2 linked regions of the Dongshaea marina genome follow. The protein of the gene in region 2 interacts with the protein of the main gene of each other region in a pairwise test. Links are inferred from orthologs where the notes say so. Each region holds a gene or a part of one and is shown on either strand. Other genes may lie near its edges.

Evidence for each region.
Region 1: the proteins of rplI (region 2) and lon interact in binary tests that used the Escherichia coli proteins (3 or more experiments, as listed by UniProt). The link is inferred for Dongshaea marina from one-to-one orthologs.

What each region holds. Positions count from the first base shown.
Region 1 is NZ_CP028897.1:2,996,766-3,011,929, forward strand. Bases 8,956-11,945 are described here. They hold lon (endopeptidase La), read right to left. Parts: upstream 11,632-11,945; coding sequence 9,280-11,631; downstream 8,956-9,279. Other genes in these bases: DB847_RS14215 (HU family DNA-binding protein), read right to left, coding at 8,956-9,034; DB847_RS14225 (hypothetical protein), read right to left, coding at 11,755-11,945. In the rest of the region: purF (amidophosphoribosyltransferase), read right to left, coding at 1-1,365; DB847_RS14185 (CvpA family protein), read right to left, coding at 1,394-1,882; DB847_RS14190 (VOC family protein), read left to right, coding at 2,072-2,464; DB847_RS24440 (hypothetical protein), read right to left, coding at 3,109-3,252; pgsA (CDP-diacylglycerol--glycerol-3-phosphate 3-phosphatidyltransferase), read right to left, coding at 3,426-3,974; excinuclease ABC subunit UvrC, read right to left, coding at 4,024-5,868; uvrY (UvrY/SirA/GacA family response regulator transcription factor), read right to left, coding at 5,882-6,526; ppiD (peptidylprolyl isomerase), read right to left, coding at 6,695-8,614; more of DB847_RS14215, read right to left, coding at 8,762-8,955; more of DB847_RS14225, read right to left, coding at 11,946-12,144; DB847_RS14230 (formate--tetrahydrofolate ligase), read left to right, coding at 12,234-13,970; DB847_RS14235 (GNAT family N-acetyltransferase), read right to left, coding at 14,114-14,536; DB847_RS14240 (GNAT family N-acetyltransferase), read right to left, coding at 14,669-15,139.
Region 2 is NZ_CP028897.1:4,493,732-4,508,692, reverse strand. What follows is about bases 9,244-12,030. They hold rplI (50S ribosomal protein L9), read right to left. Parts: upstream 10,970-12,030; coding sequence 10,517-10,969; downstream 9,244-10,516. Other genes in these bases: DB847_RS21015 (alanyl-tRNA editing protein), read left to right, coding at 11,929-12,030; rpsF (30S ribosomal protein S6), read right to left, coding at 11,271-11,666; rpsR (30S ribosomal protein S18), read right to left, coding at 11,016-11,243; DB847_RS21035 (ferredoxin--NADP reductase), read right to left, coding at 9,677-10,420; DB847_RS21040 (HAD family hydrolase), read right to left, coding at 9,244-9,662. In the rest of the region: DB847_RS21085 (ATP-binding protein), read left to right, coding at 1-866; DB847_RS21080 (Tim44 domain-containing protein), read right to left, coding at 976-1,809; DB847_RS21075 (vacuolar protein sorting-associated family 26 protein), read left to right, coding at 2,391-2,909; DB847_RS21070 (type 1 glutamine amidotransferase), read right to left, coding at 2,911-3,648; DB847_RS21065 (substrate-binding periplasmic protein), read left to right, coding at 3,927-4,724; DB847_RS21060 (LysR substrate-binding domain-containing protein), read right to left, coding at 4,832-5,716; DB847_RS21050 (DUF4440 domain-containing protein), read left to right, coding at 6,790-7,194; gshA (glutamate--cysteine ligase), read right to left, coding at 7,260-8,873; more of DB847_RS21040, read right to left, coding at 9,063-9,243; more of DB847_RS21015, read left to right, coding at 12,031-12,792; DB847_RS21010 (hypothetical protein), read right to left, coding at 12,796-13,113; DB847_RS21005 (diacylglycerol kinase), read right to left, coding at 13,245-13,604; DB847_RS21000 (phosphoethanolamine transferase), read right to left, coding at 13,601-14,961.

The sequences.
Region 1 (15,164 bases), 1.5 Mb from region 2 along the record:
GGTGCGGATATCCGGGTTCTCCTCACGTACCGCCTCTTCAAGATCGCTTAAGTCCTGGAAGATCAGGCCATCGGCGCCAATCAGGCGACAGATCTCATCGACCTCACGACCATAGGCAATGAGCTCGTTAGAGGTTGGCATATCGATGCCATATACATTGGGGAAACGGATCTCCGGCGCCGCCGAGGCAAAGTAAACCTTGTTGGCTCCTGCATCTCTAGCCATCTGGACAATCTGCTGTGAGGTGGTCCCCCGCACGATGGAATCATCCACCAGCAGAACATTTTTCCCGGCAAATTCAGAGCCGATGGCATTGAGCTTCTGGCGCACCGATTTTTTGCGGATCTGCTGCCCGGGCATAATAAAGGTACGGCCGATATAGCGGTTTTTCACAAACCCCTGGCGATAGGGAAGCTCAAGCTGCTGTGCGATACGCAGCGCTATATCACAGGAGGTTTCCGGAATCGGGATCACCACATCGATATTCAAATCATCCCATTCGCGAGCGATCTTAGCTCCGAGCTTCTCACCCATATGCACCCGGGCACCATAGACAGAGATCCGGTCCAGGTAACTATCGGGTCTGGAGAAGTAAACATACTCAAAGATACAGGGACAGTACTGGGGTTTCTCAGCACACTGCTCGGAGAACATCCGGCCGGTATGATGAATATAAATAGCTTCACCAGGAGCCAGATCGCGTACCCTTTCGAAACCGTTTACATCCAGAGCCACACTCTCCGAGGCAACCATGTAATCCTGACCGCCGGCGTCGTTGGTCCGTTGACCCAGGATCAGGGGACGAATACCATTCGGATCTCTGAATGCCAGTAAACCATGACCTATGATAAGAGCAGCCACAGAGTAGGCACCACGCACCTTCTGGTGAATGCTGCGCACCGCAGTGAACAGATCCTTAGCGTTCAGCTCGCTCTTATCCTGCTTGTCCAGTTCATGGGCCAGCACATTGAGCAGGATCTCTGAATCAGAGGAGGTATTGATATGTCGCTTGCCGTTACCCATGATCTCCAGCTTGAGCTCGCGGGCATTGGTCAGATTACCGTTGTGAGCCAAGGCAATCCCGTAGGGGGAGTTGACATAAAATGGCTGGGCTTCTGCCGCACTGGAACTTCCCGCGGTGGGATAACGCACATGACCGATCCCGAGATTTCCCTTGAGGCGGCACATATGCTTGGCCTCAAAAACATCCCGTACCAGCCCGTTGGCCTTGCGCTGGCGAAACATATCATCGGCAACAGTGACAATGCCCGCCGCATCCTGCCCGCGATGTTGCAGTACAGTCAATGCATCATACAGGCCCTGGTTGACAGGGGTTGAACCTACAATTCCTACTATTCCACACATATCCTAAACGACCTCTATAACTGTCCTGTTAAGCCCGGTGAAGGAAGCTCGACGAATTTTGAATAAACTCAAAAAACCAGTGGATGATAAAACCAAATCTGGGGATCAACAGCGAGCTGTTCCACCAGCTGGTCTGATCCACAGTGGTAAATGCATCCATAAAAAATAGCAGTGCACTCACAATCAATACGCCGCGTATTGCACCAAATACCAATCCCAATATTCGATCGGTTCCGGTCAGACCCGTCTTGGAGACCAACTGCCCTATGATATAGTTGATCACAGCCCCGATGATCAGAGTTGCGACAAACAAGATAGCAATGGCGAGGGCTTTACGGACCAGGGGGTCATCAAATGCGGTTAGGTAGGTAGCGAGCGGGGCGTAAAAATGGCTTGCGATAAAGAAAGCCGCAAACCAGATCACCAGAGAGAGAGCCTCTCTGACAAATCCACGAAACAGGCTGATCAGAGCGGAGAGCCCGATCACAGCCAGGATAAGGTAGTCAATCCAAGTCATTGAATGCCTTCGGTTGATTTGAATTCGCGCGAATTCTAGCAGAAACAGGGGCGAAAAGCTTGCCCTGGATCGTAACGAAATGCCGCTCAACCCTGTGGTTGGCTACTTTTAAATCAGGCTTTGAGTCACCGCATTGACGAATTTTGGCCTGGCCATACACTTAACACAGAGCAGCACAGGGGAAAGCCCATGTTAACCCTTCACGGATTGGATCATCTGGTCCTGCGCAGTAACAATGCACAACAGCTGAGTGAGTTCTACTGTAATAAACTTGGTTGCACCCTCGAAAGAGAGCTTGCGGAAGCCAATCTCATCCAGCTGCGTGCCGGCGCCTCTCTCATCGATATCCAGCAGATCCCCTCTCATCAGGCGTCCCATCCCGCGACTCATAATCTGGATCACTTCTGCCTTGAGATCGCCCCCTGCGATCTCAAGGCTCTAAAAGTTAAGCTACAGAGCCAGGGCATCGTTTGTGAAGAGATTGCCGAGCGTTACGGGGCCAGCGGCTTTGGCTTATCCCTGTATATCCGGGACATGGATGGCAACCGGGTTGAGCTCAAGCCCAAGAAACAAGCATCCTGAAATCAAACGTCATCTCCTGAGATAGATCCATTCAAGGCCAGATCTGCAATGTAGTCTAACACTGAATCAACAGAGAGGTAACAATTCGTATCGGTCGGGTCAACCTTCGAATTGATCATTAATTAAACGTTTTACAATACAGGGAAGCCACCCTATCATCTGCGCTGTTGCTGGTTAACACCTGGCCTCTTGCCACAAAACTCCTCAGAGGGGAGCTGTGCAAGATCTGTTGACTCTACCTATACAGGTAGCGCCTTATTCATAAGCTTTACAGCTTCTCTTTTATTTTTTCAGTCATTTAGAGGTTATAAAATGATTAACTATATCGGCTCCCATGAAATCACCCTCATCCCCCACCTGATCGGTATCGTCTGCCTGCTGGTTGCCCTGCGTCAGTATCGTAAACAACAGGACGCGTAATTAGGGTTCAGCCTGCATCCGGGCTGCTAATGGCGAACATTGGCAGCCTCACTCCCACCTTTCCCGAAAACCATGATCCCCAAACTCGCCCCTGACTATCCATGGAGCATGAGTCACTCAAAGATTTGGTTTATTCAAGGTAACAGACAAGGCAATAGCAGGTTCTCAGGGACACTATGCTGACTCTGACGAAGAGGCTAATATCTTCCCGCAATTACTTCTGTTCATATCATCATGCGGATCCCAAGCTGGATGAGAACCAGGATAAGGATCTGGACCAGCAACCAGGCTGCCACGACCTTAAACACCCACTTATGATAACGAAGCCCGGCCGCCATCAGGGCAACCCTCTGTTGAAGATATCTCATGCCAGCCTCCTCGCTAAATACTATGTCTCTATAGCGACCCACCCCGCTAAAACTTAACCCGAAAAAATAAAAAATCTCAGGGCGTGACTGAGTTCAAAGTTTGGGGCGAGGATTGTGAACAGGCATGAAAAAGGGAGCACAAAGGCTCCCCTAAAAAATCAGTGTGACTAAATTCAGGTCTGAGCGCGCAGATCTCCCCAGGCCGCAGCTAGATATTGGAACATCGACCAAAGCGTCAGTACCACGGCAACATAGAGCAGCAGATAGCCGGCCCAGACCATCCAGATGCTCTGTTGCCAGATAAGCCCCACCAGTGCCAGCATCTGGATCATGGTCTTCCACTTGCCCAGGGAGCCGACGGCCACATTGGAGCGCTTGCCCAGCTCAGCCATCCACTCGCGCAGTGCAGAGATCAGGATCTCCCGGCCAATCATAAACAGAGCCGGAATCGTCACCAGCGCGGAGTGGTAATGATCCACGATCAACACCAGGGCCGAGGCCACCATCACCTTGTCCGCCACCGGATCAAGAAAGGCTCCAAACGGGGTCATCTGCCCCAGCTTACGCGCCAGGAAGCCATCAAACCAATCCGTCCAGGCAGCAATCACAAAGATCAGAGCCGCCCAAAAATAGGCCGATTGCATCGGAAGGAAAAACAGAATAATAAAAACCGGGATCAGACAAAGCCGAAAAAAGGTCAGAATATTGGGTATTGTATTCATGGAGCTGCTCAACTGCTGTAGGCCTTGCGCCTATGGTGCATGATGGCTGCTAATGATGCAATGCATGAAAGATTTTTTCTGCCATTGCCGCGCTGATCCCAGGGACTTTGGTTAAATCTTCCACGCTTGCTGCCATCACCTCCTGGATCCCCCCAAGATACTTCAACAATGCCTGGCGCCGTTTAGCCCCCACCCCGGGGATCTGCTGCAGAGCACTCGAGGTTCGAGCCTTGCCGCGTCGCTGCCTGTGCCCACCAATCGCAAATCGGTGGGCCTCATCGCGGATCTGCTGTATGAGGTGCAGGGCCGGGTGATCCGAATCCAGATTTATCTTCTGGTAACTCCCCCCGAGGATCAGGGTTTCCAGTCCGGGCTTGCGCCCCTCTCCCTTGGCGATCCCGATAAGCAGAGGCCTGGGTTCAGCCAGGGAGTCTAACCAGGGACTCAGCACCTCTTCGGCACTGCTGAGCTGCCCCTTGCCACCATCGATCCAGATGATATCCGGCAGACACTGATCTTTTGTGCCCTTGAGGTAGCGGCGCTGAAGGACCTGGCGCATCGCTGCATAATCGTCTCCCGGCGTGATCCCCTCGATATTAAAGCGCCGATATTGAGAGTTCTGCGGACCGTTACGATCAAACACCACACAGGATCCCACCGTCTTCTCCCCCATGGTGTGGGAGATATCAAAACACTCCATCCTCGAAACCGGCAGCTTCAACTGGAGTAACTGCTCCAGTTGGCGATAGCGCTCATTCAGGGTCGCCCGGCTCGAAAGCCGTGTCGCCAGGGCACTGCTGGCATTGGTGACCGCCAGCTTAGTCAGCGAAGACTTATGAGGACCTCTGGCGAGCTGCAGCCGTACCGGATGCCCCGCCTGAGCACTCAAAGACTCAGCCAACAGTGTCATCTCATCCGCCGACTCAGAGAGTAGCACCCGCCTTGGCAGCTGGCGCTTGTCCCCCTGCTCCAGATAAAACTGCAGAATGAAGGCGCGTAACAGCTCCCCATGATCGGTATCGGCTGGGATCTTGGGAAAGTAGCTGCGACTTCCCAGCACTTTCTGTTCACGAATGAACAGCAGGTGAACACAGGCGAGCCCCTGGGAGCTTGCAACCCCGATCACATCCAGAGCTTCCTCTCCATAGCCTTCAACGCTCTGCTGTTGTTGGAGCTGGCGAAGCATCTGGATCTGATCGCGATATTGAGCGGCCTGTTCAAACTGCAGGGCCTGACTGGCCTGCTCCATCTTCTCCACCAGCAGGCCGATCAACTCCTGACTGCGCCCCTTAAGAAACACCCGCGCCATCTCAAGCTGCTGCTGGTACTCCTGCTCGGTTATCTTGTCGACACAAGGTGCGCTGCAGCGCCCCAGCTGATAGCTGAGACAGGGCCTAGAGCGGTGAGAAAAAACCGAATCCGGACAGGGGCGTAGCTTAAACAGCTTCTGCAGAAGCTGCATGCTGTCGCGGGCAGCGCCCCCATTGGGATATGGACCAAAGTACTGGTGTTTGCCTTTACGTGGCCCGCGATACAGGCTGATCCTGGGATATTGATGGGCACTGAGAACGATGAAGGGGTAGGATTTATCATCACGCAGCAGAATGTTATATCTGGGCTGGTAACGCTTGATGTAATTCTGCTCTAGCACCAGCGCTTCGGCTTCGGTGTGAGTCACTGTGACATCGATGGAGGCTATCTTTGAGACCAGAACCTGAGTCTTGCCCCGGTCGACCCGCTCCCGAAAATAGGAGGCCAGGCGCTTTTTTAGATCTTTTGCCTTGCCGACATAGATCGCCTCACCACGCTCATCATACATGCGATAAACGCCACTTTGATGAGTGACAGTGCTTAGAAATGTCTTGGGATCAAACACGCGTGTGGAGTTTCCGATTCAACTGAAAGGCTCACAGGCCATCGGTACTTAACATTCCATAGCGGATCGCCAGGTGAGTCAGCTCCACATCGCCACCAATATTCAGTTTATTGAACAGCCGATAGCGGTAGCTGTTGACGGTTTTTGGGCTGAGGTTTAGCTGCTCAGAAATCTCGGTGACCTTCTGTCCCTTGGTGATCATCAGCATGATCTGCAGCTCGCGCTCCGAGAGACTCTTGAAGGGGTTATCCTGAGGCGCGTCAAACTGGCTGAGTGCCATCTGCTGGGCCACCACAGGTGAGATAAAGCGTTGACCACTATGGACCTGACGAATCGCCTGGATCATCTCACGGGGGGCGGCGCCCTTGGTCAGGTAACCGGCGGCTCCCGCCTGCATCATTCGGGTGGGAAATGGATTCTCGGTATGCACGGTCAGGACGATGATCTTGATGTCCGGGTTGAAACGTAAAATCTTACGTGTTGCTTCCAGTCCACCGATCCCCGGCATATTCATATCCATCATCACCACATCGGCAGGATTTTCCCGGCACCACTGGACCGCCTTTTCTCCACTATCCACCTCACCGGCAACTTCCATGCCGCGAACATCTTCCAGGATACGACGGATCCCGGTCCGGACCAGTTCATGATCATCAACCAGTAATACACGAATCAAAACGATAATCTCCACATGAACTAAAACAGCTTTATGCACCCGAAAAACTTAGCGGCCTGCTTAGTTATAATAGCGAATGTTGCGAAAAGAGAAAATGGTCAACTCCGACAGGAAGCTGACCATTTTTAAGGCATGCTCACTCTGGCTCAGAGCAAGCAGGCAAGCGGATCACTGCGACGACTCAGAGTCTGAGGCAGCTTTATCCGGATAGCTGATCTCGGCGTTCTTACGCAAGGTCTTGATCAGCGCCTGATAATCGGCTCCCTGACGCATCTTAAGAATCTGCTGAGTCATCACGGCCGCAAGCTGAGGCTCATTCTTACCCGGAGTCACCTTCAGCAGCTCAACCAGGGCTTCATCACCTCCGGGCAGCGAAATCACCTGGATGGAGCGATGCTTATCGCTTGGATGAGGCATGGTAAACAGGGTCTGCACCAGATTGGCAGGTAGCTTGTTATCAAAGCGCGCAACATTGTTCGCGGTCTTGAGCTCCCAGCCATGCTGTTTCAACTCAGCTGCAATCGACTTACCAGATTGCAACTTCACCAGCAGCTGATTTGCAACTTCGGTCGCTTTGGCCGCCGCCTTCTGATCGGTTAGCTGGCTCTTCGCCAGATCCTTTACTTCAGAGTAAGGTTTCACCGCCTGCTCTTTGTAGCCAACGATATGCAGGACCAGTACCTGATCGTCGGAGATCTGCAGTGCATCTGAGTTGGTATTATCCTGACGCAGTGACTCGGAGAAAGCCGCCTTGAGCGCCTTATCACTGTTCAGGGGTGCCGGTGCATCACCACGGCTGAAATAGCCCGTCTTCTGAACCTTAAGGCCAACCTGCTCTGCGGCATAATCCAGTGAGTCCGGGTTCTCAAAGGTCAGATCCGCAAGCTTTTGCTGGGTATCATAGAACTTGTCTTTTGCCTTGTTGAGCTTCAGGGTCTGCTCTACGTCTGCTTTGACCTCAGCAAATGGCAGAGTCTGCTTAGGACGAACGCCCAACAGCTTGATGATGTGATAGCCAAACTGACTCTTCACAACCCCGGAGAGCTCCCCTGGCTTATTCAGAGCAAAGGCCGCCTTCTCAAAGGCCGGATCCATCACGCCCTTACCAAACCAGCTCAGATCGCCGCCCTTCTTAGCTGAGAAGATATCCTGAGAGTCTTTTTTGGCCAGGGTTGCAAAATCGGCGCCCTGCTTGAGCTCTTTTAGGATCGTCTCGGCCTTTTGCTCGGCTGCCTTCGGATCTTTGCCGAACTTCACCAGAATATGCGCGACATGGATCTTCTCAGGGCGTACATATTGGCTCTTGTGCTGCTCATAGTACTGCTTGGCATCGGTAGTGGCCACCTTGATGGTGCTCGCCAGATCCTTTGCATTAAGCAGCAGGTAATTGACCTTCACCTCTTCGGGACGCATGAAGCGCTGATGATTGGCATCATAGTAGGCTTTGACATCCGCATCGGTCAGCTTCACCTCTTTGAGGAAAGGTTTATGCGGGATCATCAGGTAGCGGATATCCCGAGTCTGGCGCAGCAGGGTCTCCAGAGATTTGGCTTCATCGGGCAGTACAAAGTCATCCTGCACCATGCCATTGATGAACTGCTGGCGAGACAGATCATGAATCATGCTCGCGGCAAACTGATCGGGCGTTTGATTACTGCGGGCCAGCAGTAAACGGTAGCGTTCGTTATCGAACTGACCATCTTTTTGAAAAGCAGGCATAGAGCGGATCAGCGCTTTTACCTGTGCATCACTGACACGCAACCCCATATCGGAAACGGTTTGGTTGAGCAGGGTCTCATTGATCATGTTCTGCAGCACGTTCTCACGCAGCTGCTTGAGGTATTGAGGGTTGCCCGCCAGTTTAGAAAATTCACTGCCCATCTGCTGTTGCAAGTTAGAGCGCTCATTCTGATAGGCACGCTCCAGGGCCTGAGATGAAATCGTATCCCCATTGACCTTGGCTGCATCCGTATCCGCAGGGCGATTCATGTAGCTGCCAACACCAGCCAAAGCAAATGAGATAATGATCAAAGACAGGATGATCTTAACAAAGATGCTGTTCGTGCCTTCGCTTAACTTCTCCAACATGTTAATTCAGACTCTTGTGATGTGAGATGGCGACCAATAAAAAAGCGCATCCAGTCGATGCGCCTCGTTCTACGGTCGGGAATCTAATCACTCGGTGCATCAAGAATGAGATGTTGCTCCACTGATGCACGAGTAGCCAGGTTCCGATTAATTGACAGCGTCTTTCAGCGCTTTACCAGCTTTGAACGCAGGCACTTTGGCTGCAGCGATCTGGATGGTCTCACCCGTTTGTGGGTTACGGCCACTGCGAGCAGAACGCTCACGAACGCTGAAAGTACCGAAGCCAACCAGAGCAACCTGGTCATCCTGCTTCATCGCTTCAGTAATGGCTTCAACAAATGAATCCAGAGCGCGGTTGGCCGAAGCCTTAGAAATATCAGCGCCTTCAGCGATTCGATCGATCAACTGTGATTTATTCACGTTTTCTTCCCCTCTTGACTAACTATTGCCACCGGAAACTTATCTCTCCCTGGCCGGGACAAGAACTTGAACAGCAACAGACTCAAGAGCCTGTTTCAAGCTAATAACTAAGCAAAACTAACCAATACAACAGCCAATCAACAATTGCCGATCGGCATCGGCTAGGTCCGGTTAGTAAGGCTACTGCCGATTCGTCTTTGTGACAAGCCCTGAAACCCTATCTAACCGGTGATTTTTGCACTCTATCAAGCATTCCCTGTCGATTCTGCCGGATTTTCAACCAGCGCCAGCTTCAGAACCTCATCGATGCGGCGAACGCAACGAATGTCAAGATCCTGTTTAACATTATCTGGAATATCTTCCAGGTTCCGCTCGTTCTCGTGAGGGATCAACACGCGTTTGATCCCACCACGATGTGCCGCCAGCAACTTCTCTTTGAGACCGCCGATCGGCAACACCTCGCCACGCAGAGTGATCTCCCCCGTCATGGCTACATCTGAGCGTACCGCAATTCCGGTCAAAGAGGAAACCAAAGCGGTGCACATGGCAATCCCCGCACTCGGACCGTCTTTCGGCGTTGCACCCTCAGGTACGTGAACATGAATATCCTGTTTCTCATAGAAATCCGCAGGAATATTAAAGCGCTCGGCACGCTCCCGAACCACTGTCATCGCCGCCTGGATCGACTCCTGCATCACATCCCCCAAAGAGCCGGTATAGGTGAGCTTACCCTTGCCCGGTACCTTGGTCGTCTCTATGGTCAGCAGATCGCCGCCCACCTCGGTCCAGGCCAGCCCGGTCACCTGACCGATCTGGTTCTCTTCCTCGGCCTTACCAAAGTCGTACCGACGAACGCCCATATAATCTTTGAGGTTCTCGGCCGTGACTGTCACCGCCTTGAGACTCTTATCCAGCAGGATATCTTTGACCGCCTTGCGACAGATCTTGGAGATGGAGCGCTCCAGGCCACGTACCCCGGCTTCACGGGTGTAGTAGCGGATGATATCGATCAGCGCATCATCCTGGATGACACACTCACTCTTCTTGAGACCATTACGCTTCTTCTGCTTCTCAATCAGGTGCTGCTTGGCGATATTGAGCTTCTCATCTTCCGTATAACCGGACAGACGGATCACCTCCATCCGATCCAGCAGCGGCGCCGGAATATTCATCGAGTTGGAGGTTGCAACAAACATCACATCCGAGAGATCGTAATCCACCTCCATGTAATGATCGTTAAAGCTGTTGTTCTGCTCCGGATCCAGCACCTCCAGCAGGGCTGAGGCGGGATCGCCACGCATATCCGATGACATCTTATCGATCTCATCGAGCAGGAACAGCGGGTTACGCACCCCGACCTTGGCCATCTTCTGGATCAGCTTACCCGGCATCGAGCCGATGTAGGTGCGGCGATGACCACGGATCTCCGCCTCATCTCGCACCCCGCCCAAGGCCATCCGTACATATTTACGGCCGGTGGCACGGGCAATGGACTGACCCAGGGAGGTTTTACCCACTCCGGGAGGCCCTACCAGGCAGAGAATTGGCCCCTTGAGCTTGTTGACCCGGCTTTGAACCGCCAGGTATTCGAGGATCCGCTCCTTGACCTCTTCCAGTCCGAAGTGGTCGGCATCCAGGATCTCTTTGGCCTTATCGATCGCCTTTTTCACCTTGGTGCGCTTCTTCCAGGGCACCTGGATCATCCAGTCGATATAACCGCGAACCACGGTCGCCTCAGCAGACATCGGAGACATCATCTTGAGCTTATGTAGCTCAGCCTCGGTCTTCTCCCGCGCCTCCTGAGTCATCCCCGACTCATTGATCTTATTTTGCAGCTGCTCAAATTCATCCGGGGTATCTTCCAGATCACCCAGCTCTTTTTGAATCGCCTTCATCTGCTCATTGAGATAATACTCGCGCTGGCTCTTCTCCATCTGCTTTTTAACCCGCGAGCGGATCCGTTTCTCAACCTGCAGAATGTCGATCTCAGATTCCATACGCGCCATCAGGTACTCAAGACGCTCGGCAACATCGGTGATCTCCAGCACCTGCTGCTTCTCATCGAGTTTCAGTGGCATGTGTGCCGCCATGGTATCGGCCAGGCGCGCCGCATCATCGATGGCAGAGATGGAGGTGAGCACCTCGGGTGGGATCTTCTTATTAAGCTTGATATAGCCTTCGAACTGGCTGATCGCCGAGCGGATCAGTACATCCTGCTCAGCATCCTGCAGCTCCTGGGTCGGCATCAGCTCGATCTCGGCGGTGAAATACTCCTCATCACCCTGCAGGCTCTTGAGCTCTGCCCGCTGAACCCCCTCTACCAGCACCTTGACCGTGCCATCGGGAAGCTTGAGAAGCTGTAAAATATTGGCCAGAGAGCCGACCTGGTAGAGATCATCTCCGGTCGGTTCATCTACGGAAGCATCGCGCTGGGCGATCAGTAATACCTTCTTGTCCTGCTCCATCGCCACTTCAAGGCAGCGGATCGATTTCTCGCGTCCCACAAACAGTGGGATCACCATGTGCGGATAAACCACCACATCCCGCAAGGGAAGAACAGGAAGCTCGTTGCGTTCTTCAAAACGCTCTGAATTCATAGACATCCTCTTTGAATAGCTCAGCTTCAGGCTTTGAACGACTATATGAGGGCATAATTTGGAAAATCAATGATGATTTTTCTTCGAATGACGACCACAGCTGTCAGCTCAGAAACTCTATCTCTATTTTTTGTTGGGTGTCCGGGTCACAACCAGACTCGAATCACACCATTGTAACCGATAACAACCGATCTTATCTGCCAAATGCTCCCGTAAATTTTCATCGGGTACATATCCAAGTTCAACACTCAGGGTTTCGAGAGAAAACTCGGCCGCAAGACGGATCAGGATCTGCAAATTCTTATGATCGGCGAGCTTTACGGAAAGCAGGGCTGCGGCTTGCTGCTCAAAATCCTTCTGCAGATCCTCACAGACTAACCAGCGCCACCCCATACCAAAGATCGGCGAGACCTTTTGAATGATCCCCTCCAGGGAGAAAAGTTTGCGATGAGAGGTCTCCAGTAGCTCAGGAAGAGACACAGATAACTCTCTTCTATCCAGGGTATTATTCATCACCTTGACCCCGGGCATTTAAATTTGTCTCAAAATCGACTAGACTCCGCACCATCCTTGAATCCCCCATCATTGGATAGACGTACAACATGATAAGCGATCTGGAAATATCACGCCAAACAAAGCTAAGGCCCATCAGTTACATCGCAAAACGGTTAGGCTTGTCGGAGCAGGAATACGAACCCCACGGTCACCATAAGGCCAAACTCGACTCCACTCCCCTGCTCTCTCGCCTCAAAACCCGCCCCAACGGCAAACTCATCCTGGTCACCGCCATCACTCCCACCCCACTGGGTGAAGGCAAAACAGTTACTACCATAGGTCTCTCCCAAGCTCTCAATAAAACCCATAAGGCCCTCGCCTGTATTCGCCAGCCCAGCATGGGCCCGGTGTTTGGCCTCAAGGGTGGCGCAGCCGGAGGTGGCTACTCCCAGGTGGTGCCGATGGAGGAGATGAACCTGCATCTGACCGGTGATATCCATGCCGTGAGTGCCGCCCATAACCTGGCCGCGGCAGCGTTGGACGCCCGGCTGTTCCACGAAGAGCGTTTAGGCGATGAATACCAGAAAAAGACCGGCCAACCCCGGCTGAATATAGATCCCAAGCGGATCGTCTGGCCACGGGTTGTGGATCACAATGACCGCGCCCTGCGCCACATCACGGTCGGCCAGGGTGGCGATAAAGATGGGGTCGAGCGCAGCGATAGCTTTTATATCACCGCAGCCTCTGAGCTGATGGCAATTTTAGCACTCTCTAAGGATCTCCAGGATATGCGTCAGCGCCTGGGCCGGACCATAGTCGCCTATGATCTGCAGGGCAAACCCATCACCTGTGAGATGCTCAAAGTCGCAGGCGCGATGGCAGTGACCCTCAAGGATGCACTCAAGCCCAACCTGCTGCAGACCACGGAAAACAGCCCGGTTCTGGTCCACACCGGCCCCTTTGCCAACATCGCTCACGGCAACTCTTCTGTCATCGCCGATGAGATTGGGATCAAGCTTGCCGATTATGTGGTGACCGAGGGCGGCTTTGGCTCCGACATGGGGATGGAGAAGTACTTCAACATTAAGTACCGTCAATCCGGGATCGCCCCCTCCTGCGTGGTGGTGGTTGCCACCCTACGCGGCCTTAAATCCCACGCCCATAAATATCAGCAGACACAAAAGGCTCCTAGTGCCAAAGAGCTGGCCCTGCCAGATCAGGAGGGACTGGAAGAGGGCGCAGAAAACCTGGGTTGGCATATCCAAAATGGCCTGCGCTACGGCCAGCCGGTGGTGGTTGCCATCAACCGTTTTGCCGAAGATACCGAAGAGGAACTAGAGTGGCTGAAGAGCTGGGCGAAATCACAGGGCGCTTTTGCCGCCTGTGAAAGCCAGGCGTTTGCCCACGGTGGATGCGGGGCCCTCGAGCTGGCGCAGGCGGTACAAAAAGCCTGTGAGCTGCCTCAGGCCAAGCCTCAGCTTCTGTATGAAGAGAGTATGACCATTACTCAGAAACTGCTGAGTCTGGTTGAGTGTGGCTATGGTGGTAAGGGAATTCACCTCTCCAACCAGGCGCGCCAGGAGATTGAGCAGCTGGAAGCGGGAGGCTTTGGAAAACTGCCGATCTGCATGGCCAAGACCCCGGCTTCTATCAGCCATGACCCAAGCCTCAAGGGAGCCCCCCAGGGTTTTGTGGTGCCGATCAACTCGGTGAAGGTCAATGCCGGCGCAGGTTTTATCTATGTACTGTGCGGCGCCGTGATGACCATGCCGGGACTGGGGGAGAATGCCGCTTACCATCAGATCGATATCGATGCGAATGGGGAGATCCTGGGGCTTTCCTAAGCCCCCAATGTGAAAGAGCATCCCCAGGCAAGAGCTGCATGATGCGGCTCTTTTTTTTGTCCTCAGGGTAAGCGGATGGCTGCCAACGGATCTTGAGCTTTTTCATCTGGACTCACCTCCCTGTGCCATTCTGCGGTAACAGTCTATCTTGTACCCGGTTGTGTATCTATCTCATAGCTCAGCAGCATATCGTTCCAGTCGACCTCACCATGATTGGATGCAGATCTTCCCAAAAACTTAAATCCCAGCTGCCGATAAAAACCGATAAGTGGTTCTTTACAGGTTAACACCATGCCAAGGTGACCACGTTTTATGCTGATTTCGATGAAGTGCTTCATCAGCAGCAAAGCATACCCTCTGCGTTGAAACTCGGGGGCAACGGCCAATCCGAATACGGTTTGATACTTTCCATCAGGGCAGTGAAGAGAAGCATCTGAATAGAGTTCATCGGGTAACTCGGGGGTATTGGTAATACAACCGTTGATATGCCCCACCACGATGCCATCGACTTCAAGCACGTAGAAACACTCAGGGAATGTGGCAAACCGTTCTTTAAATCTGCTCAAGCTGGCAGCCTCTGCTTTGGGGAAACAGAGATTTTCTATTTCAGAGATTCGAGCAATATCTTCAGCTTTTGCTGGACGTAGCTTATGCACAAGCCCTCCTGAGGCTGGATGGAAACAGAGGCGTTGATACCTTTAACTGAGATGGTTGTTGTATAAGATCACTTCACTGCCCGAACCATACCCCTGGATCACAGCTGCGCGGGAGACCCCCAGGGCAGATTGGTAAAGGTGCTCGGCATAATTCCCCTCTGAGGTCGTCACCAGGATAGCCCCCACTGCGTGACCCAGGGAGCCGAGGTGATCTTTAAATTGCCGAACAGAGGTTTCGATGAGTTTTTTTCCAAGTCCTCTCCCGGCAGAATCAGGGTGTACCCCGATCTGCTCCAGCTCGATAATGGTCTTTTCACGAAAACCGTTTTTCACACACCACAGGATATAGCCACAGATCCTCTCCTCATCCGAGATCACATAGTAGATCCCCCTTGGATATGAGTGAAAGGAGGCCTCGATCCAGAGCTGATGCTTGAGCTCTCTTGGAAAGCACACTCTATATACATTCACAATCCCCTCAATATCTGACTTATCCGCTTTCCTGATCTCCATGAGGAACACGCTCACTTATCTATCT
Region 2 (14,961 bases):
CGAAGCTTGCCCAGATGATGGGAGGCGATCTGACCGTTGAAAGTGAAGTTGGGCTCGGTTCAACTTTCACCCTGACACTGCCAGTCGAACTGCCTGAGACCGTGGAGCCCGGAGAGGACTCAGCCCTGGTTTTATCCCCTGAGCCTCAGGAGCAGCTGCAAACGGCAGAGCTTAATATCCTGCTGGTGGATGATATCGCGACCAACCGAGAGTTGACTTGCAAAATGTTAACCAAGCTTGGGCAGAGGGTTGTGCAGGCACGAAGTGGGCAAGAGGCGTTAAAGATAGCACAGGAGCAGGTGTTTGATCTGGTGCTGATGGATATTCGCCTGCCAGATATTGATGGGGTAGAAGTGACCCGGCTCTGGCGCAGAGAGCTTGCAGAGGTACTGGATCCTGGCTGCTACATAGTGGCATTAACTGCCAATGCTCACCCGGTTGAGCGAAGTGCGCTTCTTGAGGAGCTGATGAATGATTACCTGGTTAAGCCGGTGACCCTGATGCAGCTGGCCAGGGTCGTGGAAAAGGCCTGCGTGTTTCAGCAAGCGCGCGGAGTAACCCTGCATAGCGCCCCTCGGGTGGATACAGCCACTCACTTCCACGCAGAGCCTGATTTAATGGAGTTGGCTCATCATGAGCTGATAGGGCTCTACCGAAAGGCCCATGATGCCTTTATAGAGGAGGATACCGAGCAACTCAGTTACCTGCTGCATGCCCTGAAGGGCTGTGCGGCGAATGTTGGGTTGGTAGGGATCCGCGCCATGGTTGAAGATTTAGAAGATCTATTACCCTATCCAAGCGAAAAAGATTTCGTCAGGCTTGCCTGTGCCATTGAGCAGCTGCAGCCTCCTACCGGGAAAAGGTAAGACTTCCATAGCAGGGGTTGCAGAGGCTTCCAATGTGAAGCTGCAGCCCCTGAAGTCTTGGGCTCAGAGCCCCGGATTGGACTTCTCCTGCGGGGCTCTGGTGTGATAATTACTGCTCAATACCGACGATGAGCCAGGGAGCGTTGCTCTGATTCAGGGCGCGCTCCAGGTGCCATACCTCTTTAATATCCTCCTCTTCGCCGCTCTTGGCATCGCGATAACGACCAGTGAACAGTACGCTGAGCTGAGATGCACTCGCGGTTTGATCGGCTCGAACCAGCTCACAGTTAAGGTACATGACCTCGGTGTGCTGCTCTCCCTTGAGGGTTGCACGCTCCTCTTTGAGAAGGTTGTAGAGTTCCGGGGTCACATACTCCTGGATCTTGGAAAAATCATTGCTGTTCCAGGCCTGCTGCAGTGTGTTGTAGTGGTCGCGGGCTCCCTCCAGAAATGCATCCAGATTGAATCCCTGGGGCAGGTTAAAAGGTACATGGGGATCAGAAGTGGCTGCCGCTGAGGATTGCTGTCCCCAGTTCAGTTCAGAGGTGCGCTGCTGCGTGTTGGCTGCGTAGGCTGGCTGCTGCTGTTTCATGGCGCCGGCTTTGGCCTGCATGATGCTTCTGAAAATGCGGAACAGCACGAAGGCGATCACCGCCATGATCAAAAAGTCCATCATCTTGAAGCCTTCAAAGGCTCCACCCATCAGGGCCGCCAACAGGCCACCGGCCAGGAGGCCTCCCAGCAGGCCGCCCATCAGCCCTTTCTTGCTGTTTGATTGGGTTTTCTGTTGGGCTTGGCTGGTTGCACCATTCTTAGGTTGGGCCGGAGCAGTTTTATAGCTCTTGCCAAAGGAGCGGCTCCCTCCGAATTTCTTCGCCTCTGCGGTTGCTGTCGTGAGTGTAAAGGCAAAAAGTATCGCCACTACAGACAAAAATTTTTTCATAGGTTATGTGCTCTCTTTTTTGATATGGATATAAGGAGATCTCTCCCCATATCTTTGATGAGAGTTTTTCTCAAAAAGTTCCTGAAGTGATTGGTTAAATTCACTTTTAATTGCCAACTTATCCCGGCAGAAGCAAGCTGACCCGGGAAGGAGTGAAAAAGCTCTGTGATCGGGATCTCATCTGGAGAAGATAACTATTGAAGTGACGGAGGAAGGGCGTAATTTAAATCTTGCTCGCATCAATATTTCGAGCAGCCAGAAGGGCCAATCACCGTTGGTTAGAAATGTTGAGATAACCCTGCTTATATCCGGCAGAAGAGAATGAGAAAGCCAACCCCTTGGCCTAACATTGTGAAACACCGTCCTACCTAAGAGGTAGCATTAACATTTTGAAAGTCTGGTAGTAAACGGCAACTCATCCCGGGTTGCCGTTTTTTATTGTCCGGATCCTTTCCATACTGTTGTCGACCCTGCTGAGAAAATGTTCTCCTTAAAGAGGTTGGGATACATACTGTCAGGTAAAGAGGTATCTTTCATCGGCTCGTGTTGCCGAGCGCGGCTCCCTGTCAGGAGATATTTACATGCCATTTGATAATCTGATGATCTTGTTTGCTTTTATCCTTGTGGTGGGAGGTACCCTTGGGTTGATCCTGTTAAGACGCAGCAAGGGGGAGCTAACCATAGAGTGTGAGCCTGGTCCCTTCAGTCCGCAGCAGCCGGTGAGTGGCAGGCTCAGGGTCAAGGCCAAACGTCAGATCCGGGGGAATCGGCTCAAGATTAACTTGCACTGCATAAAGAGGGCTCGCCGCAGTCAGGGGGATCGAGTCAGGGAGTTCAAGGAGACCCTTTATCGACAGGAGTTGCTGCTGGATGAGGGGGGCAACTATGAGCCAGCCGACGAGAGATCATATGATTTTATGTTCAGGCTTTCTGAAGAGAATCTTCAACCGGTCAGGGGCAGTCGGCATTCTCTGAAAGCCTGGGCCGAGCTGATTCAACCCGGGGAGGACGCCAGGCTCTCTTGGGAGCTGGTTGCAAGGCTTGATGCCAGCGGAGCGGATCTGGTCACGCGCAAGGATATCGAGATCCAACTCCCCTGAGTCAGCTCTTCTGTGATACCACCCAGTCTGTAAATATTCGAGGCAGGGCGTTGGACTCGGGAGTTTCAACCGTGCTCTTCAAAACCTCATCGAGGTGGGCATCATTCGTGGTGTATTTGTCTTTATAGAAGGTTAGCCGCTCCACCAGGGTTGCCCGGTCGACCTCTGGGTGGAACTGAAATGCCCAGAAGGGTTTATCCTTGACCCGAAAGGCGTGGTGACACTGCTGAGTATAGGCAAGAGAGACACAGCCCGGGGGACACTGCAGGGATTTTTGCTGATGGACGGAGATCGCCATAAAGGGATCATCAACCCTTGAGAAAAGAGGATCCTGACGTGCCTCACGGGTTAAAGAGATAGGCACACTGCCCATCTCAAAGTCCTGCTGCTGGTGGATGATCTCACCTCCCAGGGCTAACACTGCCAGTTGATAGCCAAAGCAGGAGGCAAAGACCGGAAGCTCAGAGTCAAGGCACTCCACAAGCAGCCGCTGGGCACTGCCAACAAAGGGGTATTTATCGGGCTGCAGAACGTTCGCCTCGCTGGCACCGCCGACGAACAGAGCGTCATACCCCTGGAGCACATCGGCATCAAAGTGCGGGGTATCAAACACGTTGAGAATATCCAGCTGTTCAAGGGCCAGGCCACTTAAACAGGCAAAGCTTTCCCACTCCTCTAGGCGGACCTTACGCTGATCGCGGATCTGCAGCAGTAATCCCTTAAATTCCTTTTTTTTCAAATCGATACTCCCTGAACTGACTGAGTTCTTCCCGGGCAGGAAGGGCAGTGTTCTATATTCCAGAAGTTGAAAGAAGAGTGCAACAGTTTGCAAATATCAGTGCCTAACCTTAGTTGGGTTGGGTGCCACCTGTGAGAGCCTGCCAAGAGAAGCGATTGGCCGGATCCGAAGTGCCCTGTGAAAATTGGAGCTATCTGTGGTTCGGGACAATAATCAAGAGAGGATGAGCTATCGAAGCGATGAATTGATCTGGATTCATCCCGGCATGGAGAGCTGGCATGAGTAATATCCCCACCTGGTTCACCGATCGTTTACGAATGGGACACTTTTCTCGACTGGGTCATGTTATCCGCAGTCGTGTTAAACGGATGCGACTGTTGCTGCTATTGCCTCTGCTCTCCTGCTCGCTGAATAGCCATTCAGAGGAGCTATTGGTGGTGACTGAAAACTGGCGGCCATATAATTATGAGGAGTTTGGCGAGGTTAAAGGGCTGTCAACCGAGATAGTGAAGAAGGTTCTGGAGCGTGCAGGAATCAAGTATCAGATCAAGGTTTACCCATGGGCAAGGGCGTATCGAATGGCCCAGGAAGATAAAAGTGTCATGATCTATACCATCATCCGGATCCCAACTCGCGAGAAACTGTTTAAGTGGGTCAGGCCCCTGGGGCGTGGGGGAGTTACTTCTCTGTATAGGCTGAAAAAGAATAAGCATATCAGCCCTATCACTTTGCAGGAGGCTAAGAGCTATAGGATCGGGGCCAATAAGGACTCAATGGATCACTTGTGGCTACAAGACAATGGTTTTCATAACCTGTATACACCTCATGCGGTTGAGTTGACCATCAAGATGTTCTTCTATGACAGGTTCGACATGATCGCCTTCGATGACTCCACCATGAAGTCGGAATTTTCCCACTATGGCTGGGATCCCAACCGAGCCGTTCATGTTATGCCTCTTTTCAGAACCCCTCCATACATAGCGCTCAGCCTGGCGACCCCTGATTCGATTAAGCTTAAATTACAGGAGGCATACGACTCTCTTATGAAGGAGGAGATGGTTGAGCTCGTAAACTAATTAGCTGATCTCAGATCAGTTTCATCTGACGATAGTGATCTACAACGAGTAAGACCCTGCTTACTACAGCTTTCTTGGCTATATGGTCGGGTTTGCTGATATTTTCCCTATTTATCTATAGTGCCCTGAATCCGCTCCTGCAGAAAGTCGACGGCACACTTCACTTTGGGTGATAGCTGGCGGTTATGAGGGTAGATTGCCCAGATACCTTCAGGATCAGGCTGGTGTGCCTCAAGTAATGGGATCAACTCTCCTGATGCCAGGTAACTGTCAAGATAGTAGTTCGGAAGTTGAGCGATGCCAAGTCCTTCCAGGCAAGCATTAAGAAGTGCCTGAGCACTATCACTACTAAGCTTTCCTTTTGGCTTATAGCTTTGCTCTTTGCCATCAATTTTCAGGCTCCATGCCTGATTAAACCGTGCCAGGCAGCTGTGATTCACCAACTCTCTAATAGAGTTTGGCTTTGTAAATTTAGCCAGGTAGTCAGGAGTGGCAACCAGGTGCAAGGAGCGTTCGGTCAGACGACGCGCAATCATGCTGGAGTCAGTCAGGTTGCCAATTCTAATACCAAGATCAATGCCCTCCTGGACCAGATCGATGACCTGGTTAGAAAGCTGTAGCCAGAGTTTGAGTTCTGGATATTGCATTACAAATTGATTGAGAAGTGGTGAGACGACCTGCTCTCCATAGGCATGAGGAGCCGTGACGCGTAGTAAGCCCATGGGGTTCTGCTGGAGCTGGCTTATCGCACTCTCTGCCTCGTCTATTTGTTCAATGATCTTGCTGCAGTAATCATAATAGATACCGCCAGATTCGGTTAAGGCCACCTGTCGGGTGGAGCGGTACAGGAGCTTGACCCCGAGTCTTTGTTCCAGGGTTGAGATTTGGCGACTGACTTGGGCTGGTGAAACGCCAAGTGCCTCAGCGGCAAGTTTAAAGCTGAGCTTTTCAGCAACAGACACAAACTCGTAGAGTCCCTGGAACTGCTTCATTATTACCTCTAGAGTAATTATTAATTGATAATTCGAATATTGATAGATAAACAGATATTATTAGAATAGTCAAACAGAAAGCATAACCACTCTTGCTAACTTATCTTCTCTCACGATGATTGAGAAAGTGTTAATTTTCCTATGCATCATATTTACTCTATTAATTTATTCAGCTCATGCTGTAGCTGATAGGGTATTAAACTAATAAAAAACACCATTTAATGAAGGTGAGTAATGAAAACACTTAATTATCAAAATGTCGCAGTAATCACCGGAGCTGGGCGAGGTCTGGGTGAGTCTATTTCTAAAGAGCTAGCAGACTCTGGGTATCATGTTGCCATAACAGATATTGATTTAGAACGAGCAAAAAAATTATCGCATAGGATCAATAAAGATGGTGGTTCTTCAATTGCTATAAGATTGGATGTGACAGACAAGTCTGGGTTTGAATCTGCTTTAAAACTAGTTGCAGAGAGATTTGGAGGAGTGGGGGTGCTAGTTAATAATGCCGCCCGTACAAGTACGACGCCAATATTTGATATCTCCCCGGATGAATTTTTGGATGTTAGCTCAACAAATCTATTGAGTGTTTTTTTAGGGAGTCAGGTTTTCGGTAGTTATTTTAAAGATAATAATTATGGGAGAATAATTAACATCTCTTCACTGGCTGGCCAGAACGGGGGCTCAGCAACCGGTGCCCACTACGCGGCATCTAAGGGGGGATCATTACTCTAACAAAAGTATTTGCACGTGAGTTAGCATCACAGGGGATTACTGTAAACGCCATAGCACCTGGTCCTCTGGATGTTGAGTTGAATCGAGAAATCCTATCTTCTGAGGAGATTCAAAAGATTAATAACTCAATTCCAGTAGGAAAGCATGGTGACCCCGGATATATTTCTAAGATGACGGCCATATTAGCATCGCCCGATGCATCATCGATTACCGGAACGACGATAGATATTAATGGTGGATTATATCTTCGTTAAAGATATCTTATTCATGACTTATTTGATCTTCTAAATGATTAGTGAATGATATTCTTACTATAAATTAAGTAAAAGGCGCAATTGATGAAAAATAACCTAGAGTTTCAGGCAAAGAAAAGCATTATTGATATCCATGAGCTAATAGAAGACATCTTTATAAATAAAGAGCCTTTAATCGATGGTGCACTTGAAAAAATTAATAGCTATTTCCTTGATGATTTTGAAATGGTCACTACTGAGGGACAGAGGATAGGCTTAACTCAGGTAAATGAGATGTTTATAAATAACATGGGAAAGAGAGAGGGGTTAAAGATTGATATTGACTCAATAGAAGTGATTACTGTAATAGAAGATAATGCAGTTGTTTGCTACCGAGAGGTGCATTCTCAAAACGATGTCATAAGCCAGCGATGGGCAACTGCCATCATGGAGTTAACTGATGGGCAATTATGTTGGCGGTATCTGCATGAAACTTCGGTAAAGGGTTGATTATCTATCCACACTAATTTGTTCAGGGGCGCATGATGGCCCCTGAGATTTTATCCTGCCTGAGGTTATTCCTTGGTCAGATGTTGAGGCTGGTATTTGCCTTGGAGCTTGTCGAAGTAGTTCTCAAGAAATGCCTCAAAGCTGATGTTGTCGGTGGCTTCGATTTGCCGCTGTTGCTGCAATGAGCGCTCGCGCTCTTCATTGAAGTAGTTGGCATCAAAGTAGCCGTAATCCCGGTTCAGCAGATCCTGGCGGTACTCCTGAGCAAGCTCCATCGCAAGCTCGGTCATCTTGCCACCCCGGCGCTTAAACTCTGCCAGCAGGAGCGCCGATGGGGTCAGCTCAGGTTCCTCAATCTTGTTGAGTTGCTGCTGCCAGCTCTTGAGATAAGCATCCCGGCACACTGACTTATCCAACAACTGCGCGATAGGTTTGAGCTGATTAAAGATCTCTTTCGCCCAATCCTGAAGCCCGATCGACTGCCCATTCAGCTCAAGCTCTAGTCCGCTCTTGCGCCCCTCGAGAACCACTTTCTCAAAGTTACTCCGATTGGCAGTGGTCTCCGATTGGGTCAGCGGAGCCGATGGGGTGAGCAGGCACCAGATCAGGAACTCATCAAGGAAGCGGATCTCCTCTTCACCAATCCCAAGGGGATTGAATGGGTTAATATCCAAAGAGCGGACCTCAATATACTCGATACCACGAGAGTGCAGGGCCTCCAGAGGTGTTTCTCCCGGCTTAGTGGTGCGCTTGGGGCGGATCGGCGCATACAGCTCATTTTCTATCTGCAGAATGTTGTCATTGAGCTGCAGGCGCTTGCCATCTTTGTTGTAAAGGCCTATTGCGCTGAACTCAGGCTCTTTACAGCAGGCGGCCTGTTGCAGGGAGCGAATATAGCCACGTAAGCTGTTGTGACAGATATCCAGCTTGCTTTGAGCTGTGCTGGTGTAACCCAGGCGAGACATACGTAGCGCGGTGGCATGGGGTAAAAACAGGGTGCCATTGCCATAGCTCTCAAAAGGCAGCTCCTGCTCACGGCCTTCGACGAATGAGCGGCAGATGCTGGGAGAGGCACCAAACAGATAGGGGATCAGCCAGCCGTAACGGTAGAAATTACGGATCAGTCCCATATAGCTGTCGGAGATAAAATCCTGCAGCGGCTGCTGGTTGTTATTGAGCTTCTGCAGCAGGCTCCAGAAGCGATCCGGCATTGAGAAGTTATAGTGGACCCCGGCAATCACCTGCATCCTGCTGCCATAGCGGTTGCGTAGCCCCTCCCTGTACAGGGTTTTCATCTTACCGATATTAGAGCTGCCATACTGGGCCAGAGGGATACCCGCATCGTCTTCGACGATACAGGGCATGCTCATCGGCCACAGCAGTTCGCCATCGAGTTGTTTGGTGACCTGATGGTGAATATCCGACAGCTGGTTGAGCAGGATTTCGGTACAGTCCGAGACCGGGGTGATAAACTCCAGCAGGCTTTCAGAGTAATCGGTCGTGATGTTGGCGTGGGTGAGGGCTGAGCCCAAAGTCGCAGGATGATGGCTCTGTGCCAGATGAGCATCGGGAGTGACACGCAGTGTCTCCCTTTCTATGCCACGACGGATCCCTCGCAGGGAGGAAATATTTTCCGGAGTCGATAGTTGCTCCAGTTGCTTGGTACAAGATTCGCTCACAAGATAGCTCCAGCTAGCTGAATTGGAACAGTCGCCCTGGGGCTGGCTGCCAGTCAGAATGCATAAGACCTCAGCGTCCATGCTCTGTAACAAGAAATGGTGGCGGCTGAAACATTTTTCAACCTCAAACGGCATTCACTTTAACGTAAATGGATGCTGTGGGGAAGTGGTATTTCTATATTTATGGAATTAAAGAGATAGTAACTCTGCAGCCGTTGGCCAGCCCTGACGAACATCGATGATCTGCATCTTTGCTCTTCTGCCCGCCTGGACTCCGGCTTCGGCGTCTTCAAACACCATGCAGCACTCAGGTTGGGTATCCAGGAGCTCGGCACAGCGCAAAAAGATATCCGGGGCAGGTTTACCATGTAATACCTGCTCTACGCCGACCAGCTGATCAAAGTAGTGGCGGATCCCCATCGCCTCCAGTACCCGCTGGGCCATCAGGGTTTCACATCCGGTGCCAACGGCCATCGGCAGCTTTCCATAGAAGTAACGTACCACCTGCTCAACCAGTGGTGTCTCCCTGATACCCTGCTCAACCCGGCGATAAAAAGCCTCTTCCTTGGCGGCAAGTACAGCGGCCTGATCCTGCTGCATATCAGCCTCTTCAAGCAATATTCGGATCGTCTCTTTGAGTGAGACCCCGCCGAGCTGATTCATCCTTTGCCGGGTAAAGGGGATCTCGAATTGATTGAGAGCCTCGGCCCAGGATTGATTATGAGCCTCTATGCTATGGGCCAGGGTTCCATCAAGGTCAAAAATCAGCGCCTTACAGCTTACATCCATCAAACACTCCTTGCTTACCAGTACTGTTCAACTGTTATGTTACCCGGCTTACGCCGCAGGTTTTTTGTCAGTCCTTTGAGTTTCAGGACTGTGATTGCATCTTTCACCATCGCCGGGTTGCCGCAGATCATCACCTGGCTAGAGTCAGGGGTAAAGCTAGTATCACAGTAGCTTTCGAGAGCTCCGGACTCTATCGCCGCAGGGATCCTGCCGCTAAGCCCTTCATTGTGGGATTCCCGGCTCACCACAGGGACATAACTCAGGCGATCCGGATATTGGGCCTGCAGCTTGGCGATCAGCGGTTGGTAGGCGAGATCGGTAGCGAAGCGTACCCCGTGGACCAGGTTAATTTTGCTAAAACGCTCCCAGACTCCCGACTCCTGCAAAATAGAGAGAAATGGTCCGAGGCCGGTACCTGTGGCAAGCAGCCACAGATCTTTGCCTTCAGGGAGTTCATCAAGGGTCAGGTAACCCTGGGGCTTCTCTGTCACCCACAGCCTATCGCCGGGTTTTAATTGGTTGAGCTTGGGGGTCAGGGCGCCATCATCAATCTCGATGATCAAAAATTCATGGGCTCTGTTATCCGGGGCATTGACGAAGGAGTAGGCTCGTGCGACGCGCTTATCGCCTTCATCCAGCGCCAGCTTGACGAACTGTCCGGCCAGGTGAGGCTGGAGTGGGGCCGAGATTTTGAGAGAAAAAAGCTGAGGGTTCCAGTGATGATTTTCGGTGACTGTGGCTTCAATCCAGTTGGCCATAGGGCGTTCCTAAAACGATTGGCATAGACAGTACCATAACAAAAAACCCGCGCCAGGTGGCACGGGTTTTTCAGCTTCTGATCAAGGCAGACGAGATTACTCGGCAGCAACGATCTCCAGCTTGATAGCACCCTTAACTTCAGAGTGCAGCTGAACAGTGATTTCGAACTCACCAGTGTGACGCAGAGCGCCTTCAGGCAGACGAACTTCACTCTTAGCCAGCTCCTGACCTTTAGCAGTCACGGCATCAGCGATGTCGCGAGTACCGATAGAGCCGAACAGCTTGCCTTCGTCACCCGCTTTAGTGGTGATCACGACAGTGTCCATCTCGGTCAGCAGAGTCAGACGGCCCTGTGCACGGGTCAGATCGTCAGCAGCTTTTGCTTCCAGCTCAGCACGACGCGCTTCGAAAGCAGCCATGTTCTCTTTGGTTGCCATAACAGCCTTGCCCTGTGGGATCAGGAAGTTACGAGCATAACCAGATTTAACAGAAACTTTGTCACCCAGTGAGCCAAGTTTAGCGAACTTATCTAACAGAATGATTTCCATTACCTTTCCTCTTAATATGAATGGAGTTAGGCCTGCTAACTACCGATTACTTGTGCAGATCGGTGTATGGCAGCAGAGCCAGGTAACGAGCACGCTTGATTGCGCGAGCCAGCTGACGCTGATACTTCGCACGAGTACCAGTGATACGGCTAGGTACAATCTTGCCAGACTCAGTAACATAATTTTTCAGAGTCGCCAGATCTTTGTAATCGATCTCAGTTACACCTTCAGCGGTGAAGCGACAGAACTTACGACGACGGAAATAACGTGCCATTGCGCTTATCCTCTATAACTTAAATGCTTACTCGGCAGCAGGCTGCTGAGACTCTTCACGCTTAACCTGACGCTCTTGACGGTCAGAACGCTCTTGACGCTCTTCTTTGGCCTTAGCCATGATAGAAGCTTCAGTTACAGCGTTTTTAACGCGCATGACCATGCTACGCAGTACAGCATCGTTATAGCGGAAAGTAGTTTCCAGCTCGTCGATAACCGCTTGCTCAGCTTCTACGTTCATCAGAACATAGTGAGCTTTGTGCAGCTTGTTGATTGGATAAGCCAGTTGACGACGACCCCAATCTTCCAGACGGTGGATTTGACCGCCGTTCTCTTTGATCGAACCAGTGTAACGCTCGATCATGCCCGGAACCTGTTCGCTCTGGTCCGGATGCACCATAAATACGATTTCGTAATGACGCATGGTTGCTCCTTACGGATTAATCAGCCTCCGCCTAGGCTCAGTCAGACCTTAAGAGGCAAGGAACGAATAGAATGTGACTGATTTAAAAGGCGCGCTATTGTATAAAATTACTACCACAGGCGCAACAACCTTTGTGATTGAGTTGTATTCGTTGGCGTGGCACCCTGTTGGGATGGGTAGATAGCGGATTTGAATGGGTCAGCCACAGCCTTTTTGACTGGATAAACCGCCGTCGTTGAATACACACAATGAAGAGAGCATGATGTTTGAGATGAAACCCACCCGCCTGGAGGCATCTTGTCCTGAGCTGGAAACCCGCCTGCTGGATCTGCAGCAAACCGCCCGCGGTTGGATAGCCGTGACTGAAAAGACCCAGTTCCATGCCGAGAATTTTCGCTGGCCGGATCAGCCGGGGGACCGGGGAAGTTTAAGGGTTAAGGGGCAGAGCTACCCGATAATCAATTGCATTCTGGGAGCCTATAACTCAGCTGGCGAGCTCTATCTTGAGCATGAGATCCCGGTGAAGGTGGGCAGTGAAGGCTGGGTCTTTGTCGCGGCTCATCTCCTGGAGTGTCAGCCACAAGTTGAGATTGGCCAGCAGGTGACTCTTGAGCTGGATATGGCATACCTGTCACGGCTAAGTGCGGCCCATACCGGCTGTCACCTGGCTTCCCTGGCTCTTAACCGGGCGCTCAGGGAGTACTGGCGCAAAGATCCCGGGGCTCGCGATGCTTTGGGAGAGATTGATTTTGATCGCCTGGCGATCACCGAGTCAAAAATTGCCGAGCTTGAATCACTGGATCGCTACCGCCTTGGAAAGTCATTGCGCAAAAAAGGTTTTAACTCGGCCGATGCGCTGGAGCAACTGCCTGAGATTACAGCCCGAATTAATCAGCAACTTAATGGGTGGCAGGCCGCAGAGGCAAAGGTGTGGATGGAGCATGCGGGAGAGGGGCTGCTGGATTCTCGCTATTGGCACTGTCAGTTGGAGGGGGAACCGAAAGCTGTGATCCCCTGTGGTGGTACCCATTTGCGATCCCTGTCTGAGATCAAGGCAATGGAGGTCAAACTGGTTGCAGAGGAGAGCGGCTTCAGAATGGAGACTCAGGTTGTGACTGTGAGCTAATTATTAGCTCAGGGGCGCCTTGATCCCAACCCAGATCTGCTGATCTTCCGTCAGAGGGTTATCGACTCTCAGGGTGGGGCCAAAATAGTCATCGTTACTTGTGGGCTCAGGCTTACTCAAATCGATGAGGGGCTTAGAGTTTTTGATAGCGGTCAGGGTGACCAGACGCTGCTTGAATTGAGCCAGTCCCTTCTGGATGAGCTGGTGCATCTCGGTTTGCGGGATGAGATCCTGAGATGCACTTGGCGTACTTTCAGCCTGAGCTGTGCCGCAAAAGGCAATCAGCAGTAGTGCAGCGCAAAGTAGGGATCTCAGAGACATCAGAATAACGCCAGGTCAAAAAATGAGCTGATATTCTATCGGCATGCGTGCGGTGAAGCAAGGGGAGTTTATCGCAAAGGAGAGGGTACAGATGCAAACAGACCGCCCTAAGCCGGTCTGTTTGTTTCGGTTTAGGGCCAGAGGATCAGTGCCCAGCAGACAACCATCAATAGCAGTGCCAACATCACCGCAGCAGAGCCGATATCTTTGGCTCGCCCCGACAGCTCGTGACGCTCAGAGCCGATGCGATCGACCACGGCTTCAATCGCCGAGTTGACGAGCTCAACGAGCATCACCAACACCACGCTGGCGATCAGCACTGCTCGCTCGACCCCGCTATCGCCCAGCCACAGGGCCAGTGGGATCAGGATCACCGCCATCAACAGCTCCTGACGAAAGGCTGCCTCATGGCGAAAAGCGGCGGCAAATCCCTTGAGGGAGTAGCCGGTTGCCTTGATGATGCGGATTAGCCCTGTATTACCGGGTTTCATTGGCGACACTCTCTGAAGATATCCATCTCGGGCTGATAGACCTTGCTCTTCACATCGGTCACACCCAGTAGCGTATGGAACAGGTTATCCTGAGAGAAAGGCTTATTCAACAGCTTGTTGACACACTGCATGTTGAGCCCCATCTCCTTTTTATAACCGGGGGAGAACCAGGCGATAAACGGGATATGGGTCTGCTGACTGGGAGCAAACATGTAGGGGGTGCCATGCAGATAGATCCCATGTTCTCCCGTGGACTCCCCATGATCGGAGAGATACAGCATAGAGCTGTTAAAACGTCCCTCATTTTTCTTGAGAAAATCGATCACTCTCGCGAGCTGGTGATCCGTATACAGGATCGTGTTGTCATAGGAGTTGATGATCTGCTGGCGTGAGCAGTCAGAGAAAGATGCTGACTTGCAGATTGGCTTAAACTGGGTATAGGCCTCGGGAACCCGGCGATAGTAGGCCGGACCATGGCTGCCCTTCTGGTGCAGGAAAATCACAGTATCACCGGTCTGTTTGTCCAGGTAGTCCTGCAGCTTATAGAGCAGCGCATCATCCCTGCACATCCCATCTTTGCAGTCCCGGGTATCCCCAAGGGAGTCTACATCGATCTCCTTGATCCGATCGGCGACCGCCTTGCTGCCACCATCATTGTCGCGCCACAGCAGGTTGAATCCGGCATGCTTGAGCACATCGACTACATTTTCGGTTGATATCCCCTTCTCGTAGCTATAATCGCTGCGATTATAGATGGAGAACATGCAGGGAACCGAGACCGCGGTTTCGGTGCCACAGCTTGAGAACTGCTTGAAGCTGGCTACATCCAGTTTGGAGAGCTCGGGGTTGGTTTGGCGTGGATAGCCATCCAGGCTGAACTCCTGTGCCCGTGCCGCCTCGCCAACGACCACAATCGTCAGGAGCTTTTTCTTCGACTCGCTCAGGGTCTTGCCCTTGTGGGCATCGGTTCCGAGCTTCTTCAGAACGATGGGGCCCTTATGAATATCTCCCCGAAGATAGCCAAAGCTATAGTAGATGGGAGCCGATGGGTCCAGCACGAACCTCAGGTAGCGGTTGTTGCGAATAAATGAGGCCAGATCCTGGTACTGGCTCCACATCAGAGCCCCGGCGAATAGCAGCAGGACCAAGGCTGTCACCACCCGAATCGCCAGCTCTTTGAAGAAGGAGTGATAGGAGATCTTCAGGCGACTGATGACATAGCTTGGGATCACGGCTAACAGCAGCATGTAGACAAGCAGGTGGGTTGTCAGTAGCTCACCGCTCTCGTGAACATCGGTCTGCATCACATTGCGGATCATGTTCTTATCGATCATGACGCCGTAGTTATCCAGAAAGT